Regions from separate parts of the Geobacillus sp. YHL genome, predicted to be linked through region 1. Evidence: riboswitches for the same ligand, from Rfam matches in the RefSeq annotation. Region 1 holds a riboswitch; the other holds the start of a gene.

Region 1 (7,593 bases):
AACGTTACAGCAATCGAATTTGTAATCACCGTAATCTCTTTATCTTGGATGTATTTCGCCATTTGCAATGAAGTAGTACTGGCATCCAAAGCAATAATATCCCCATTTTCAATAAAAGTTGCTGCTTTTTGTGCTATCACTTGTTTTTCTTTTATATTAATCGATTGACGCCTAAAAAACGGAATTTCTGTTTGATTTTTTTTTATGGATACCGCCCCTCCATGTACACGTTTCAGCAATCCCTCCCTTTCTAACCGTTCAAGATCCCTGCGAATCGTCTCTTCGGTGACGTTAAATTTTTTGCTCATATCCGCCACCCGAACTGACCCGAATTCCTCAACAAGTTTTAAAATATGTGCCTGCCTCTCATTTCCCACCCACGTCATATCCAACTGGCCATGTTTTATCATCATACTACTCCATCCTTTCTAAATAAATTGATGAATCCCACAAAAAACAACTATTATTTTTTTATTATTATCTATTTTCTAATATAACACACAAATCGTTTTTAAGGAATTTTACGTTTTTTAGGGCCTTTCCCCTATATTGAAACCTTATTGGTTCATCACCACACAACGTGTACTTGACAAGTGAGGATTTTTCTCGTTTTCCCCTGTATAAAATCGTTGTTTTACTGGTTTTTCATTGCAGAAGGAAGTATGGCGTGTTTTGAAACGGTCAAGTACAACTTTTGTTGAACATCCATCTATTGTTGTCATGTGAATGAATTTGTCTCTCGAAAAAACATGATTGACAAAATGACGGTTGATAGATGTCCGAATATAGAAATATCCTTGTAGGATATACAATTAAAAAACAGCGGCCCTCTCTTACAAAGCCGCTGTTGACGATCTTCTTTTCTTCTTCTACGCCCTTGATTTTTCCTTTAATCCAATCCTATGATGATCCTCCTCATTCATCCGGCTGAAAATCGCCGCGAGGATCGATCCAGATATGTTGTGCCACACGCTGAAAATGGCGCTTGGAACAGCCGCCAAGGGTGAGAAATTGGCTGTGGCGATCGCCACGCCCAATCCGGAGTTTTGCATTCCGACTTCCATTTTCCTGCAAAAGAACTAATTTTCTCTATGATCGTCATAAATGGAATCCTCCTCAACAAATGTGCCCGCCAACCGCTTGGATATCTTCTTCACGTTCGACCGCCACGTCAATGGCAAGACGCAGCCCTTCCACGATCGTTTCTAATGCCATGCTGGGCTGCCCGAGATGCCGGGCGGCTTGTTCCGGCAAATACGGAATATGGATAAATCCGCCGCGAATGGGCTTCTTCGATTGGGTGATGTAGTGCATCAACCCGTAAAACACATGATTGCAGACAAACGTCCCAGCTGTATAAGAGACAGAGGCCGGTATGCCATGACGTCTCAACTCATGGACAATCGCTTTGACGGGCAAAGTTGACCAATAGCCGACAGGGCCGCCGGGGACAACGGGCTCATCCGTCGGCTGATGGCCTTCGTTGTCGGGGATGCGGGCATCATTCACATTCACCGCCACTCTTTCAACAGAAATGCCAGGACGCCCGCCGGCTTGACCGACGCAAATGACAATGTCAGGGTCGATGTGTTCAATCGCGCTGTACAGCTGCTCAAGCGCCTTGCCAAACACCGTTGGAATCTCTCGAACTTCAACGATATGCATGTTCGTTTTCCATCCAGCTAATTGCTTGGCCGCCTCCAGCGATGGATTCACCGTTTCTCCTCCAAACGGATCAAATCCTGTCACAAGCACTTTTTTCATTGCCTCTTCATTCCTTTTCGATCATGAGATTATAAGTCGATGAGAGTGACCACATACATTGCAGCGATGTTGAACGCCAACAGAATCAATGCTGTCGGTACTTGCACGCGGATCACGTGGTTTTTATCTTTCAAGCCGAGCAAAGCGGCGGGCACAATGTTGAAATTCGCTGCCATCGGCGTCATCAAGGTGCCGCAGTAGCCGGAAAACATCCCGAGAGCGGCCACATGATTCGCATCCACACCAAATTGTTTAATGAGCAGTGGAACGGCGATCCCTGCTGTCATGACCGGGAACGCGGCAAAAGCATTGCCCATAATCATCGTAAACAAAGCCATCCCTATGCAATAGGCCACCACAATCCAAAACAACGAATGAGTCGGAATCATGCTTCCTGCCAAATTGGAAACAGCGGCGCCCACCCCAGCGGTCGTAAAGATCGTCCCCAATGTCGCCAGCATCTGCGGCAAGAGAGCAGCCCATCCAATTACTTCCAGAAGTCTGCGCGATTCTTTGACCGCCACAACCGGAGTCGATCGGGTCATCGCCATGCTGACGAGCAATGCAATGAACGTCGCCATCCCTAATGACACAAGGGTTACGTTTTTCGGATCGAAAAGGAAGGTGTTCCCGATTTTTACATTCTTCAGCCATGTCACGCCGATGACAGTCAAAATCGGAATCAACAGGGCAGGGATGAACAAACGATTTTTCAGCCGATCGCGATGTTTTCTTCTCTCTTCCGGCGTCGCCTCTTGGTAGCTCCCGAGATTCAATCCCCCTGTTCCAACAATTGCCACCATAATGAGCACAAGCACCCCGGTGTAAAACGGGGGAATGACGCTGCCGAACAGCAATGCCACCCCGTAAAGAAAATAAAACAACCCCGATGTGAAGCGCTTCGGGTTTTGACGATCGGCAAAGGTCCATAAGCTTCCCAACACAACGACAATGCCTAAAAATATGTACACCGTTTCAATGGACAGCCACATTCACTCTCTCCCCTTTCCATTCTCCCGATGAAGGAGCTTGTGAAGGGAGCGGTCCAGCCGATGGAGGCGGAAGCTGTGAACGATCAACGCGGCCACGGCGGTTGGGATTGCCCATAACGCCATATGCAGCGGATCAGACGGAATGCCGTTTTGATCAAAAAACCCTTTCATCAACAAAATCGCTCCGATGGCGATGAACACATCCTCGCCAAAAAACAGGCCGATGTTGTCCACCGCTGCGGAATGAGCGCGAATGTCGTCACGGACACGATCCGGAAGTTTTCCATATTTCGCTTCCGCCGCTCCTTCTGCCATCGGAGCGACCAGCGGGCGAACCATTTGGGCATGTCCGCCAATGGAAGTAAGCCCAGCCGCCGCAGCTGCTTCCCGTATAATCAAATAGGCGGTTAAAATTCGTCCTGTTGTCGCGGCCTTGATTTTTGCCACGACACTCTCTGCCTGCTCACGCAAACCAAAACGTTCTAAAAGGCCGATGACAGGCAATGTGGCGATGAACACCGCCATATACCGGTTGGTCGTAAACGCCGTCCCGAATTGCTCGATAATGTCACGTAGCGATTGATGGGCGAGAAGTCCTGTCACCAATCCAGCCGCTGTCACGACAAGAAGTGGATTAATGCGAACAATAAAGCCGATGATAACGATCAAAACTCCAATGAGCACCATGTTCTTCTTCCCCTCTCCAGCGCATTTTACGGAAAATGTTCATCCAAATCGTTGCATAGCAGCCCATCCTGTTTTCTTTCTCAGTCAACCCCTCTCTCCTTCATCTGTTGTTCCGTATTTCGGAACAATAGTTTCAAATTTGTTATTATCATTATATAATTAAGAAAAATGAAAAATCAATAAATACTTTCCGAAAATTTACTTTAACAAAATAAAACGGCAACCGGACCGAACCCGTCATGATACATTACACCTCCTCTTCATTGCAGCCCTTGCCCCTTATTTTGTATCATTTGTATCATAAGTAATTAAGAGAATTTTCGCTGAAAAAAGGAGTGCCGACCATGACAAAACAACTCCCTCCCGGCCAATTTGAAACTGAAAAATGGCCGATTTTGCATGAAGGAGACGTGTACCAATTCGATGAAGCGACGTGGAATTTTCGGCTGTTCGGGGAAGTGAAAGAAGAGGTGACGCTGTCGTATCAAGAGGTGATGCGGCTGCCGAAGACGATTTCGACCGTGGATATGCACTGCGTAACGACGTGGTCGAAATTCGACACGACGTTTGAAGGCATCGCCTTCCGCGAATTTTTGCGCTTTGTGGAGCTGCATCCCGATGTCAAATACGTGAAAATTTATGGATATTTAAACGGCGATCGGTTTGGTTATTCGGCGAACTTGCCGCTTGAGGCGTTGATGGGCGACGATGCGCTGTTTGTCTACCGGTGGAAAGACAAGCATCACGATTGGCAAGACATCTCGCCGAAGCACGGCTATCCGCTCCGCTTTATTCCGCCGGCGACGTTTTACTTATGGAAAGGGGCGAAATGGGCGTCCGGCATCCGCTTCATGAAAAAGGACGAGCCGGGCTACTGGGAAGAGCGAGGCTATTCGATGACCGCCAATCCGTTTAAAGAAGAGCGGTTCGCCGAAGCGGTGCCAAAGTTTCGGCTTTGGTGAGGGAATCGGATCAAACCGCGTATTGACAATAGAAATGAAAAACGAGGGTTTTACGCAGAAACCCTCGTTTTTTGGTTATGCCGCCCGGCGAGCGACAGCTTGTTTTTGCAGCCATGGACGAAGGCGCAAAAAGAGAAACATAAACACAACAGCCATGAGCACTCCTTTTGCCGCGTTAAACGGCAAAATGGCCGAAATGACCAATGCTTTTGTTTCTGGCGCACTCATGGCCGGAGCGCCAAGGAAGAGCGTGTACGCCGGCAAAAAGACATAGTAGTTGAGCACGCTCATAGTCAGAGCCATTGTCGCTGTTCCTGCCGCCAGTCCAAGGAACATGCCTTTTTTTGACGCAGCTTTTCGATAAATATAGGAAACAGGCAACATGAATGCCACCCCGGCAGTGAAGTTAGCGATCTGTCCAATTGGAACGCCAGTGGCGCTGCCGACAAGAAAATAGTTCAGCACGTTTTTCAACAGTTCCACAGACACGCCGGCAAGCGGGCCATACAAAAGCGCGGCGACAAGCGCCGGGATGTCGCTGAAATCCATCAGCAAAAAGTTCGGAAATGGCGGAAGCGGAAAATTGAGCATCATGAGCAAGTACGCACCAGCACTCAAGACACTGACAGCCACAAAGGTGCGGATGTTGAGTGATTTCATGCTTGTTCTTCTCTCCTTCTCGTGATCCATCCTCACAAGAAGAAGGCTGCCGAGCGGACGCCAATAAAAAACCCTTAAACCCCAGGAGGCTTAAGGGAGAAAAAAGGGCGAACTCAACTAAACGTCAGGCGCATGAGGCCAAACGCCGGCAAACCTTCATCTTCTCCCATCCAGACTATACTGTCGGCTCCGGACTCGCACCGGATCCTGCCTTGCGGCTCGCGGGCTGAGGGGCGTACGCCCCATCACCGCCGGTCGGGAATTTCACCCTGCCCCGAAGACGAATCGCTTCTCATTTTTAAAATTATTCCGATGATTTTAGTATACAATTCCGTTTTTGATTTGTCTATGATTTTTGCTCTCTCCTTGATGATCACCGGTTCGGAAGCAGATCCCCCGGCTCGAGCACCGACAGGGCGACTTGAACCAAATCGGCGTATTTCAATCCCGTCCCCGTGTTGAGTACGACGACCGTCTCCCCATCGCGAATCCAGCCGCTCTCGCGCAGTTGGCGGGCCGCCGCAAACGCCGCCGCTCCTTCCGGGCAAATGAACGCCCCTTCCAATTTCGCCACCGCCCGCTGTTCCGCCAAAATGTCCTCATCGCTGATCGCAATGGCGCATCCATCCGTTTTATACACTGCCTCAAGCACAAGGAAATCACCGAGCGCTTTCGGCACATTGATGCCAAACGCCACCGTATGGGAATTCGGCCAAAACTCCGATTCGTGTTTTTTCTCCTGCCACGCTTTGACGATCGGCGCACAATGCTCGGCCTGCACAGCGACAAGCCGCGGCATGTGGCCGTTCACCCAGCCGAGCGCCTGCAGTTCTTTGATCGCCTTCCAAATGCCGATGAGTCCGACGCCGCCGCCAGTTGGATACAAAATGACATCCGGAAGCTGCCACGAAAATTGTTCAGCGATCTCGAGCCCCATCGTTTTCTTTCCTTCAATCCGGTACGGTTCTTTCAACGTCGACGCATCGTACCAGCCATATTCGCGGATCGCTTTCGCCACGATTTGCCCAGCATCGCTGATGAGACCGTTGACGAAATACAATTCCGCTCCGGCGATGGCGCATTCCTTTCGCGTCAGTTCCGGCGCATCGACCGGCATGACGACCGTCGCACGGATGCCCGCCCGAGCCGCGTACAGCGACCACGCCGCTCCCGCATTGCCGTTGGTCGGCATCGCAAGCTGTTTGACGCCCAGTTCTTTCGCTTTGGAAACCCCAACCGCCGCCCCGCGGGCTTTAAACGTCCCCGTCGGAATGACTCCCTCGTCTTTCATATAGAGCGAATCAATCCCGATGTTCCGGCCAAGGCGCGGCATCGGCACAAGCGGAGTCATTCCTTCCCCTAAAGAGACGATATGTTCAGGATGTTTCACCGGCAACAGCTCATGATACCGCCATAAGCTCGGTTCGCGTTCCTTGAGCGCTTCCCTCACCACTTCTTGGCGCATCGCCTCCAAATCATAGGCGACTAGAAGCGGCGAACCGCATTCGCAAAGTTGATGGACTTGGTCGACATCATATGTACGTTCACATTTCGGACAATACAGATGGGACACGTAGCTGTATGGCATGGTTTGGCTTCTCCTTTCCGTTTGTTTCATCCACCCAAGGCAGGAAGCACCTGCTTTCACGTTTCTGACGAGGCACCGGCCTTTTCATTATACCATAGCCATTACCGGTATATTTAGAAACCAAGTTGCTTGTTTGTGCATAATCACGTGACACCGGCAAACACTATAGTCGGGAAAATGGCGGACCATGCCAGTAATCGAGCCGGCCATTCATCTAACAAGCATGGCAAGGAGGTCATCACAGTGGACAGAAAAACAAAAGAAAGCTTGAATCATCTTGAGACGAAGACCACGCCAGGAAATCTCGCTGTTCAAAAACAAGCGGAGAGCGAAAAAAATCATAAGGCGCGCGCCCCAAAGATGTAACAGCGGCAAGGCCGATAACGGAAATCATAGAAGCGGTTCCTTCCTGACAGCGAACCGCTTTTTGCGTTGAATGCGCCCGTCCCTTCCCCCTGCGACGCTGGCTCGTCATGAAAGGCTGAGCCTTCTTTTTTGCCGTTTACGTCACTTATGATAAAATAAATATGGAAAACACCGCCTGCTTTTCCACCCCAGTCAGGATAATGAGGGCGAAAGCTGACGTGGAACGAGCCGTACGTCACACGACCTCCATACATAAATAAATGAGGAGATGAACAGATGAAACAAGAACTCATCGAACGCTTCATCCGCTATGCGAAAGTGAACACTCAATCCGATCCAAACAGCCATACGTGCCCCTCGACCCAAGGACAATGGGAGTTGGCGAACATGTTAGTCGAGGAGCTGAAGGCGATCGGGATGGAAGAAGTGACGGTCGATGAAAACGGCTATGTGATGGCGACGTTGCCGGCCAATACGGACAAAAATGTGCCAACGATCGGCTTTTTGGCTCATATGGACACCGCTCCGGAGTTTACGGGAGCCAACGTCAATCCGCAAATCATTGACCAATACG
Region 2 (7,593 bases), on a different contig from region 1:
AGTTTTTAGTCAAGCAAGGATACAACCCGTACCCGCTCGTCCGTTACACCGAGAGGCCAGATGTAGCAGCGACGCACCTGCTTGAAGGGCACGTGCTCATTATGGTTGATACATCGCCAAGCGTCATCATCACGCCGACAACATTTTTTCACCACGTCCAGCATGCCGAGGAATACCGGCAGTCGCCAGGGGTCGGGACGTTTGTGCGCTGGGTGCGGTTTTTAGGCATTTTGACGTCGTTGTTTTTGCTGCCGCTGTGGGTGCTGTTCGTCCTTGAACCGTCGTTGCTGCCCGAATCATGGGCGTTTATTGGGCCGAACAAACAAACGAACATCCCGATCATTGTGCAAATTTTGCTCGCTGATTTTGGGATTGAGTTTTTGCGGATGGCAGCCATTCATACCCCGACGCCGCTATCAACCGCGATGGGTTTGATTGCCGCCGTCTTGATCGGACAAATCGCCATCGATGTCGGGCTGTTTGTGCCGGAAGTGATCTTGTACATTTCGGTGGCGGCGATCGGTTCCTTTGCGACGCCAAGCTATGAGTTGAGCGTGGCGAATAAGATTTCTCGATTGGCATTGGTCATTCTTGTCGCCTTGTTTAAAGTGCCCGGGCTCGTCATTGGCACGACCGTTTATTTGCTTTGGCTCGCCAGCATCCGCTCGCTTAATACGCCGTACTTATGGCCGTTCATCCCGTTCGATCCAGCGGCATTTATGCAAATTGTCGTCCGCCGTTCGGTTGCCGGAGCGAGAGTGCGCCCGAGCATCGTTCACCCGCAAGACCGGCAAAAACAGCCGTCATGACGCGAACGATCCATTTGGAAGCGGCCGTTTCCACCTATTGGCGGCCGCTTTTTTCGTTTTAGCGCTATTGCAACTTTTTTATAATTATGATAAGTTATATTTAATTGCTTGCACTGATGGTGCTTGCCTCAGTGCTTCGCACGTTTGCACGGGCGGAATGGGCATGGCCCAGCGCGGGGTGTGCGGCCTTCCGTTTCAAGGCAGAGCCGATGGCGCTTTGCGGTTTTCCATTTTGTAAAGGCAGTTGCCGATTTTGCAAACTGTCTTTTTTGCTTTTGCCATGCGATTTCGATAGAGGAATGAGGGGTTTGCGATGTTTCTTCACGGGACAAGCCGCGTGAATGAACAAGGGCATTTGGAAATCGGCGGCGTCGATGTGGTCGAGTTGGCCAAAACGTATGGCACGCCGCTTTATATTTATGACGTTGCGTTGATCCGCGCTCGGGCGCGCGCGTTTAAAGAAGCGTTCCAGCGCCACGGCGTGCGGGCGCAAGTCGCGTATGCGAGCAAGGCGTTTTCCGCCGTCGCCATCGTGCAGCTGGCCGCTGAGGAGGGATTGTCGCTTGACGTCGTCTCAGGCGGTGAGCTGTATACGGCGCTTGCGGCCGGTTTTCCGCCTGAGCGCATCCATTTTCATGGCAACAACAAAAGCCGGGACGAATTGGCGATGGCGCTTGAACACGGCATCGGCTGCATCGTTGCCGACAACTTTTACGAACTCGAGCTGATCGAAGAGCTGGCGGAGTCATCCGGTCGGACGGTGCCGGTTTTGCTCCGCGTGACGCCGGGGGTCGAGGCGCATACGCACGATTACATTTTAACCGGGCAAGAAGATTCAAAGTTCGGCTTTGACTTAAACAACGGTCAGGCGGACGAGGCGTTTCGCCGTGTCATGGCATCGGCCGCGTTTCAGCTGCTCGGCGTTCATTGCCATATCGGCTCGCAAATTTTTGAAACAGCTGGGTTTGTGCTCGCGGCGCAAAAAGTGTTTGCCAAGCTGGCGGAGTGGAACAAGGCGCACGGATTTGTCCCAGCGGTTGTCAATCTTGGCGGCGGCTTTGGCATCCGCTATACGGAGGAAGACGACCCGATTCCGGTGACAGCGTACGTCGACTGCATTGTGGAAGAGGTGAAAAGGCAGGCCGAAGCTTGCCGCTTGCCGTTGCCGGAAATTTGGATCGAGCCGGGCCGGTCGCTCGTGGGTGATGCCGGAACGACGATTTATACGATCGGTTCGCGCAAAGAGGTGCCCAACGTCCGCACCTATATTGCCGTTGACGGCGGCATGAGCGACAACATCCGTCCGGCGCTTTACGGAGCGAAATACGAAGCCGCGCTCGCCAACCGGGTGTTCGGCGAGCCGACGGAAGTCGTATCGATCGCCGGGAAGTGTTGCGAGTCAGGCGACATGCTCATTTGGGACATCGCCCTGCCGGAAGCGAAGCCGGGCGATTATTTGGCCGTTTTTTGCACCGGCGCTTACGGCTATTCCATGGCGAACAATTACAACCGTCTGCCGCGCCCAGCCGTTGTGTTCGTTGAAAACGGCGACGCCCAGCTCGTTGTGAAACGGGAGACATATGAAGATTTGATCCAATATGATTTGCCTTTGAAAACGAAAGTGAAAAAGTGAAGGCCGCCGGTTGGAAAGAGAACGGCCTCCACAAAGAAAAGGCGCCCGCTGCTTTTTTTGGGGCGCCTTCTTTCATTGTTGATTTGAGGAAAATGCTGATTTGATCGCGTTCCAAATTTCTTTCAAGATGTCGATCAGATTTTGAATGAACGTTTTCCCTTCTTCTGACTGCAAAAACGCCGATAGCTGTTCTTTCGCCTTGCTCAGCTGATCATTCACTTGATCCCAATTAATATGGGCATTTTGCATTTTATGGAAAAGGGAAATCAGGTTGTTGATTTCATTCTCGCTCAGCGTAATGCCAAGGTCGTTGGCGATTTTTTCAATAAGGGCGCGCAAATCAGCGTCCGTCTGCGGTGGGTTGTTGGCGATTTCTTGTTTGATTTTCGCCAGCAGGGCGACCGCTTTGTCCGCGCCGATCGAATCGGCGAGCTTCGCCGTCTGCACCATTTCCTCGTTCGCCACTTTTTTGACATCATCAGGGATGGCTTGGTCCGAGGAAATTTCATACGCCTTCATCAGCCCCGTCAGCGCTGCGGTGCCGGAAACCGGGAACGGAGCAGTGATGTAAATATCGGCATCTTTCACCCCTGCGGTGATCAAGGCGTTTGTATACATCTCTTTCGTCACCCATGTGATGTTGTGCGTTTCGACATGAAGCCCCGAGCCGGGCTCTTTTATCGTGATCATCGACGACGAGATGGCGCGCGTGCCGATTTGCGCTTTCGGAATGAGTCCGTCCAAATATTTATGCTCCTCAACGTTTGAGACGGTGATCGTTTGCGCCCCGTCCGGCGCCTTCATTTCGTCGAGCACTTTTTGCTTTTGTTCATTCGTTAAGTTTTCCCCGAGCGTCACAATGACATCGCCCGGCGCGGCATCGGCCGCTGCGATGCCCGGAGATGCCAGCAGCACCGCCCAAAGCAGCGATGAAGCGATCGTTCGTTTCACATAGCTCGCCTCCTGTTTACGAAAATGCATTATCATTATACCGTACGCTCGCCTGCTTGGCTATCGGAAAAACGCGACGCGGTCAGGCGGCGTGCGAATTTGAAAAGACATTTTTTCTTTTGTTTCACTTGGCCATCATGGTATGATAAAAGCAGTTTCGATGTCGAAAAGGAGCTGGATGCTTGTGGCGAAAAAAGGATATATTCTCATGGAAAACGGCGGGAAAATCGAGTTTGAACTGTTCCCAAACGAGGCGCCGGCGACGGTGGCCAATTTTGAGAAGCTCGCAAACGAAGGCTTTTATAACGGGTTGACGTTCCACCGCGTCATCCCTGGATTTGTCAGCCAAGGAGGATGTCCACGCGGCAATGGAACGGGCGATGCCGGCTATACGATCCCGTGCGAGACGGACAACAATCCACACCGACATGTCACCGGCGCGATGTCAATGGCGCACCGCGGCCGCGACACCGGCAGCTGCCAGTTCTTTATCGTCCACGAGCCGCAGCCGCACTTGGATGGGGTGCACACCGTCTTTGGCCAAGTGACATCGGGCATGGACGTCGTGAAGACGATGAAAAACGGCGACGTGATGAAGGAAGTGAAAGTATTTGACGAACCGTAAACAGCGCATGAGCGAGGATGATCGGACTGTTCGAAACAACTGGCGCTTGTTTTTCTTTTTGCTTGCGGCCAGCCTGTTGTGGGGAGCGGCGTATTGGATTTGGGTTGCGGAATGATGATGCAGGGCGTTTCGTGTGGTATAATGAACATAACGATATCGTGATGCATCCTTCGGGGCAGGGTGAAATTCCCGACCGGCGGTGATGGGGCTTTCCGCCCCTCAGCCCGCGAGCCGAAAGGCAGGATCCGGTGCGATTCCGGAGCCGACAGTATAGTCTGGATGGGAGAAGGATGCCAATATGCGCACGGCTGTTTTCGGCCGGTTCAGACCGCGTGGGCAGCGTCTGTCGGCCGACTAGGCATGGTAGTATCTTTTGTTTCCGACCGGCCGGTATAGCCTGCTTGGCGAACATGTGTTTGTTTGCGCATCATTGGTCATTCTCTCATCGATGAGCCCCCGGGGACATCCCGGGGGTTTCATTTTTATTGAAGGAGGGAGTGCGGTGCATAACGATGAACATTATATGCGGCTCGCTCTCGATGTGGCCAAAGCTGGAGTCGGGCAAACGTCTCCCAATCCTGCCGTTGGCGCGGTCGTTGTCAACGGTGGGACGGTTGTTGGGCTTGGCGCCCATTTGAAAGCGGGTGAGCCGCACGCGGAAGTCTATGCGATCCGCATGGCTGGCGAGAAGGCGCGCGGTGCGACGGTGTACGTGACGCTTGAGCCGTGCAGCCATTATGGAAAAACGCCGCCATGTGCCGATTTGCTCATCCAGGCGGGCGTCCGTCGCGTCGTCGTTGCCACGACCGACCCGAATCCGCTTGTCGCGGGAAAAGGGATTGCCAAGCTGCGCCAAGCGGGCATTGACGTTGATGTTGGCGTATTAAAAGACGAAGCGGACGAATTGAATCGGATGTTTTTCCACTATATCGCCGCAAAAACGCCGTTTGTCACGTTGAAGTTCGCATGCAGCCTCGATGGCAAAATCGCGACGGCGACGGGGGAAAGCAAATGGATTACATCAAGCGCGGCGCGTGAGGATGTCCATCGCCTTCGTGCGCAGCATGACGCCATTTTGGTCGGCGTCAACACCGTTTTGACCGACAACCCGAAGCTTACCGTCCGCTTTGGGGAAAAGCGGAAAAATCCGCTCCGCATCATTTTGGATACAAAATTGCGTACACCGCTTGACGCCCATGTCGTCGCTGACAAGGAAGCAGAAACGTGGATCATCACCGGCGGCGTCAGTCGGGAACAAGCGGCGGCGTATGAGCGCCTTGGGGTGCGCGTATTTTCAATGCCGACGGCCCAGATCGATGTCCGCGATGTGCTCCGTCTGCTTGGGGAGCAGGGAGTCATGTCGCTGTTTGTCGAAGGCGGCTCGCGCGTTCATGACAGCTTCCTCCGCGCGGGAGCAGTCAATGAGGTCATCGCCTATATCGCTCCGAAGCTGATCGGCGGCCGCGGGGCGCCGACGCCGGTCGGCGGCCTTGGCTTCGCCCGGCTTGCTGAAGCGGTGGAGCTTGACATCCGCCGCATCGAGACGATCGGCCCGGACATCAAAATCGTCGCCGCGCCGAAACGGAAGGAGGAATCGTTGTGTTCACTGGCATTATTGAAGAGATCGGCACGATCGAACAAATGAAGCAAACCGGCGATGCCATCGTGATGACGATTGGCGCCAAGCGGGTGCTCGAAGATGTGCGGCTTGGCGACAGCATCGCCGTCAACGGCGTCTGCTTGACCGTCACATCGTTCACCGAACGGCAGTTTACGGTCGATGTCATGCCGGAGACGGTGAAAGCGACGGCGCTAAAGACATTAAAGCCGGGATCGAAGGTGAATTTGGAGCGGGCAATGGCGGCTGGAGGACGGTTTGGCGGCCATTTCGTCACCGGGCATGTGGACGGCGTCGGGCGCATCATCCGGCAGTGGCCGAAAGCGAACGCCGTCTACTATGAAATCGAAGTGCCGGCCTCGCTGCGCGCCTATATGATTGAGAAAGGATCGGTCGCAGTCGATGGGACGAGCTTGACGATTTTCGGTCTGAGCGAGCGCACGTTCATCGTTTCACTCATTCCGCATACGCGTGAGGCGACGATTTTAGGCGAAAAGCGGCCGGGCGATCTCGTCAATATCGAGTGCGACATGATCGGCAAGTACGTCGCCGCTTTCCTCACCGCGAAAGCGACGCCGACCTCCAAATTGACGGTCGAATTTTTGGAGCAGCACGGCTATAAATAGTGGAAAAGGGGGCAAGCTTGATGTTTGACACGATTGAAGCAGCGCTTTCGGCGCTGAAAAACGGAGAAGTGATCATCGTTTGCGATGACGAAGACCGCGAAAATGAAGGCGATTTTGTCGTGCTGGCCGAAAAAGCTACTCCGGATGTCATTAACTTTATGATCACTCATGGCCGCGGGCTCGTCTGCGTGCCGATTACGGAGGAATTGGCGGAGCGGCTCGAGCTTGAGCCGATGGTCACTCATAACACGGACGCGCATGGCACAGCGTTTACGGTGAGTGTCGACTACAAAACGACAACGACGGGAATCAGCGCCTACGAGCGGGCGGCGACGATTCAGGCGCTGCTTGATCCGAATGTGAAAGCGAGCGATTTTAAACGTCCTGGCCACGTTTTTCCGTTGATTGCGAAAAAGGGGGGCGTCTTGCGGCGCGCCGGCCATACAGAAGCGGCGGTTGATTTGGCCCGTTTGTGCGGCGCGAAGCCGGCCGGCGTCATTTGCGAAATCATTAAAGAGGACGGGACGATGGCTCGCGTTCCTGATTTGCGGCAAATCGCCGATCAGTTCGGATTGAAAATGATCACGATCAAAGATTTGATCGCCTATCGGAGTCAGCGGGAAAAGCTCGTGAAACGGGAGGTGGACGTTTGGCTGCCGACCGAATTCGGCGAATTTCGCGCCATCGGCTACACAAACGTGCTCGACGGAAAAGAGCATGTGGCGCTTGTCAAAGGAGAGATCATCCCGGATGAGCCGATCTTGGTGCGCGTCCATTCCGAATGCTTAACTGGCGATGTGTTTGGCTCGTACCGGTGCGACTGCGGTCCGCAGCTGCATGCGGCGCTCAGGCAAATCGAGGCGGAAGGGCGCGGGGTGTTGCTTTACATGCGCCAAGAAGGGCGCGGCATCGGCCTTATGAACAAGTTGCGCGCTTACAAGTTGCAGGAGCAAGGTTATGATACGGTCGAAGCGAACGAAAAACTGGGCTTCCCCGCCGATTTGCGCGATTATGGCATCGGGGCGCAAATTTTGAAAGATCTTGGCGTGACGAAAATGCGCCTGCTCACGAACAACCCGCGCAAAATCGCCGGCTTAAAAGGGCATGGACTCGAAGTCGTTGAACGGGTGCCCATTCAGATGCCAGCGAAAAAGGAAAATGAAAAATATTTGCGCACGAAACATGAAAAATTAGGACATATGCTTCATTTTTAATGATGGGAGGAGCAACGAACATGCGCATCATTGAAGGAAACTTAGTCGGCACCGGATTGAAAATCGGCATCGTCGTCTCTCGTTTTAACGAATTCATCACGGGCAAGCTTTTATCTG

What was found. Region 1 has a riboswitch for FMN ahead of JCR24_RS03480 (ECF transporter S component). Riboswitches for the same ligand answer to the same signal wherever they lie in the genome.
Region 2: another riboswitch for FMN. It lies ahead of ribD (bifunctional diaminohydroxyphosphoribosylaminopyrimidine deaminase/5-amino-6-(5-phosphoribosylamino)uracil reductase RibD); the one in region 1 lies ahead of JCR24_RS03480 (ECF transporter S component).

Annotation. Positions count from the first base shown of each region.
Region 1 covers NZ_JAEIGB010000002.1:193,599-201,191, forward strand. Annotated here, with positions in the region: gene JCR24_RS03450 (DeoR/GlpR family DNA-binding transcription regulator) at 1-413, opposite strand, end outside; partial or broken gene JCR24_RS03455 (transporter, sodium/bile acid symporter family protein) at 870-1,064, opposite strand; gene pcp (pyroglutamyl-peptidase I) at 1,117-1,764, opposite strand; gene JCR24_RS03465 (DUF979 domain-containing protein) at 1,794-2,756, opposite strand; gene JCR24_RS03470 (DUF969 domain-containing protein) at 2,757-3,443, opposite strand; gene JCR24_RS03475 (sulfite oxidase-like oxidoreductase) at 3,788-4,405, shown strand; gene JCR24_RS03480 (ECF transporter S component) at 4,481-5,065, opposite strand; FMN riboswitch at 5,220-5,351, opposite strand; gene JCR24_RS03485 (threonine synthase) at 5,439-6,653, opposite strand; gene JCR24_RS03490 (hypothetical protein) at 6,992-7,258, opposite strand; gene pepT (peptidase T) at 7,296-7,593, shown strand, end outside.
Region 2 covers NZ_JAEIGB010000007.1:133,709-141,301, reverse strand. Annotated here, with positions in the region: gene JCR24_RS09020 (spore germination protein) at 1-809, shown strand, start outside; gene lysA (diaminopimelate decarboxylase) at 1,123-2,442, shown strand; gene JCR24_RS09010 (DUF1002 domain-containing protein) at 2,515-3,393, opposite strand; gene JCR24_RS09005 (peptidylprolyl isomerase) at 3,578-4,018, shown strand; gene JCR24_RS17475 (hypothetical protein) at 4,005-4,133, shown strand; FMN riboswitch at 4,181-4,313, shown strand; gene ribD (bifunctional diaminohydroxyphosphoribosylaminopyrimidine deaminase/5-amino-6-(5-phosphoribosylamino)uracil reductase RibD) at 4,521-5,663, shown strand; gene ribE (riboflavin synthase) at 5,618-6,262, shown strand; gene JCR24_RS08990 (bifunctional 3,4-dihydroxy-2-butanone-4-phosphate synthase/GTP cyclohydrolase II) at 6,283-7,476, shown strand; gene ribH (6,7-dimethyl-8-ribityllumazine synthase) at 7,497-7,593, shown strand, end outside.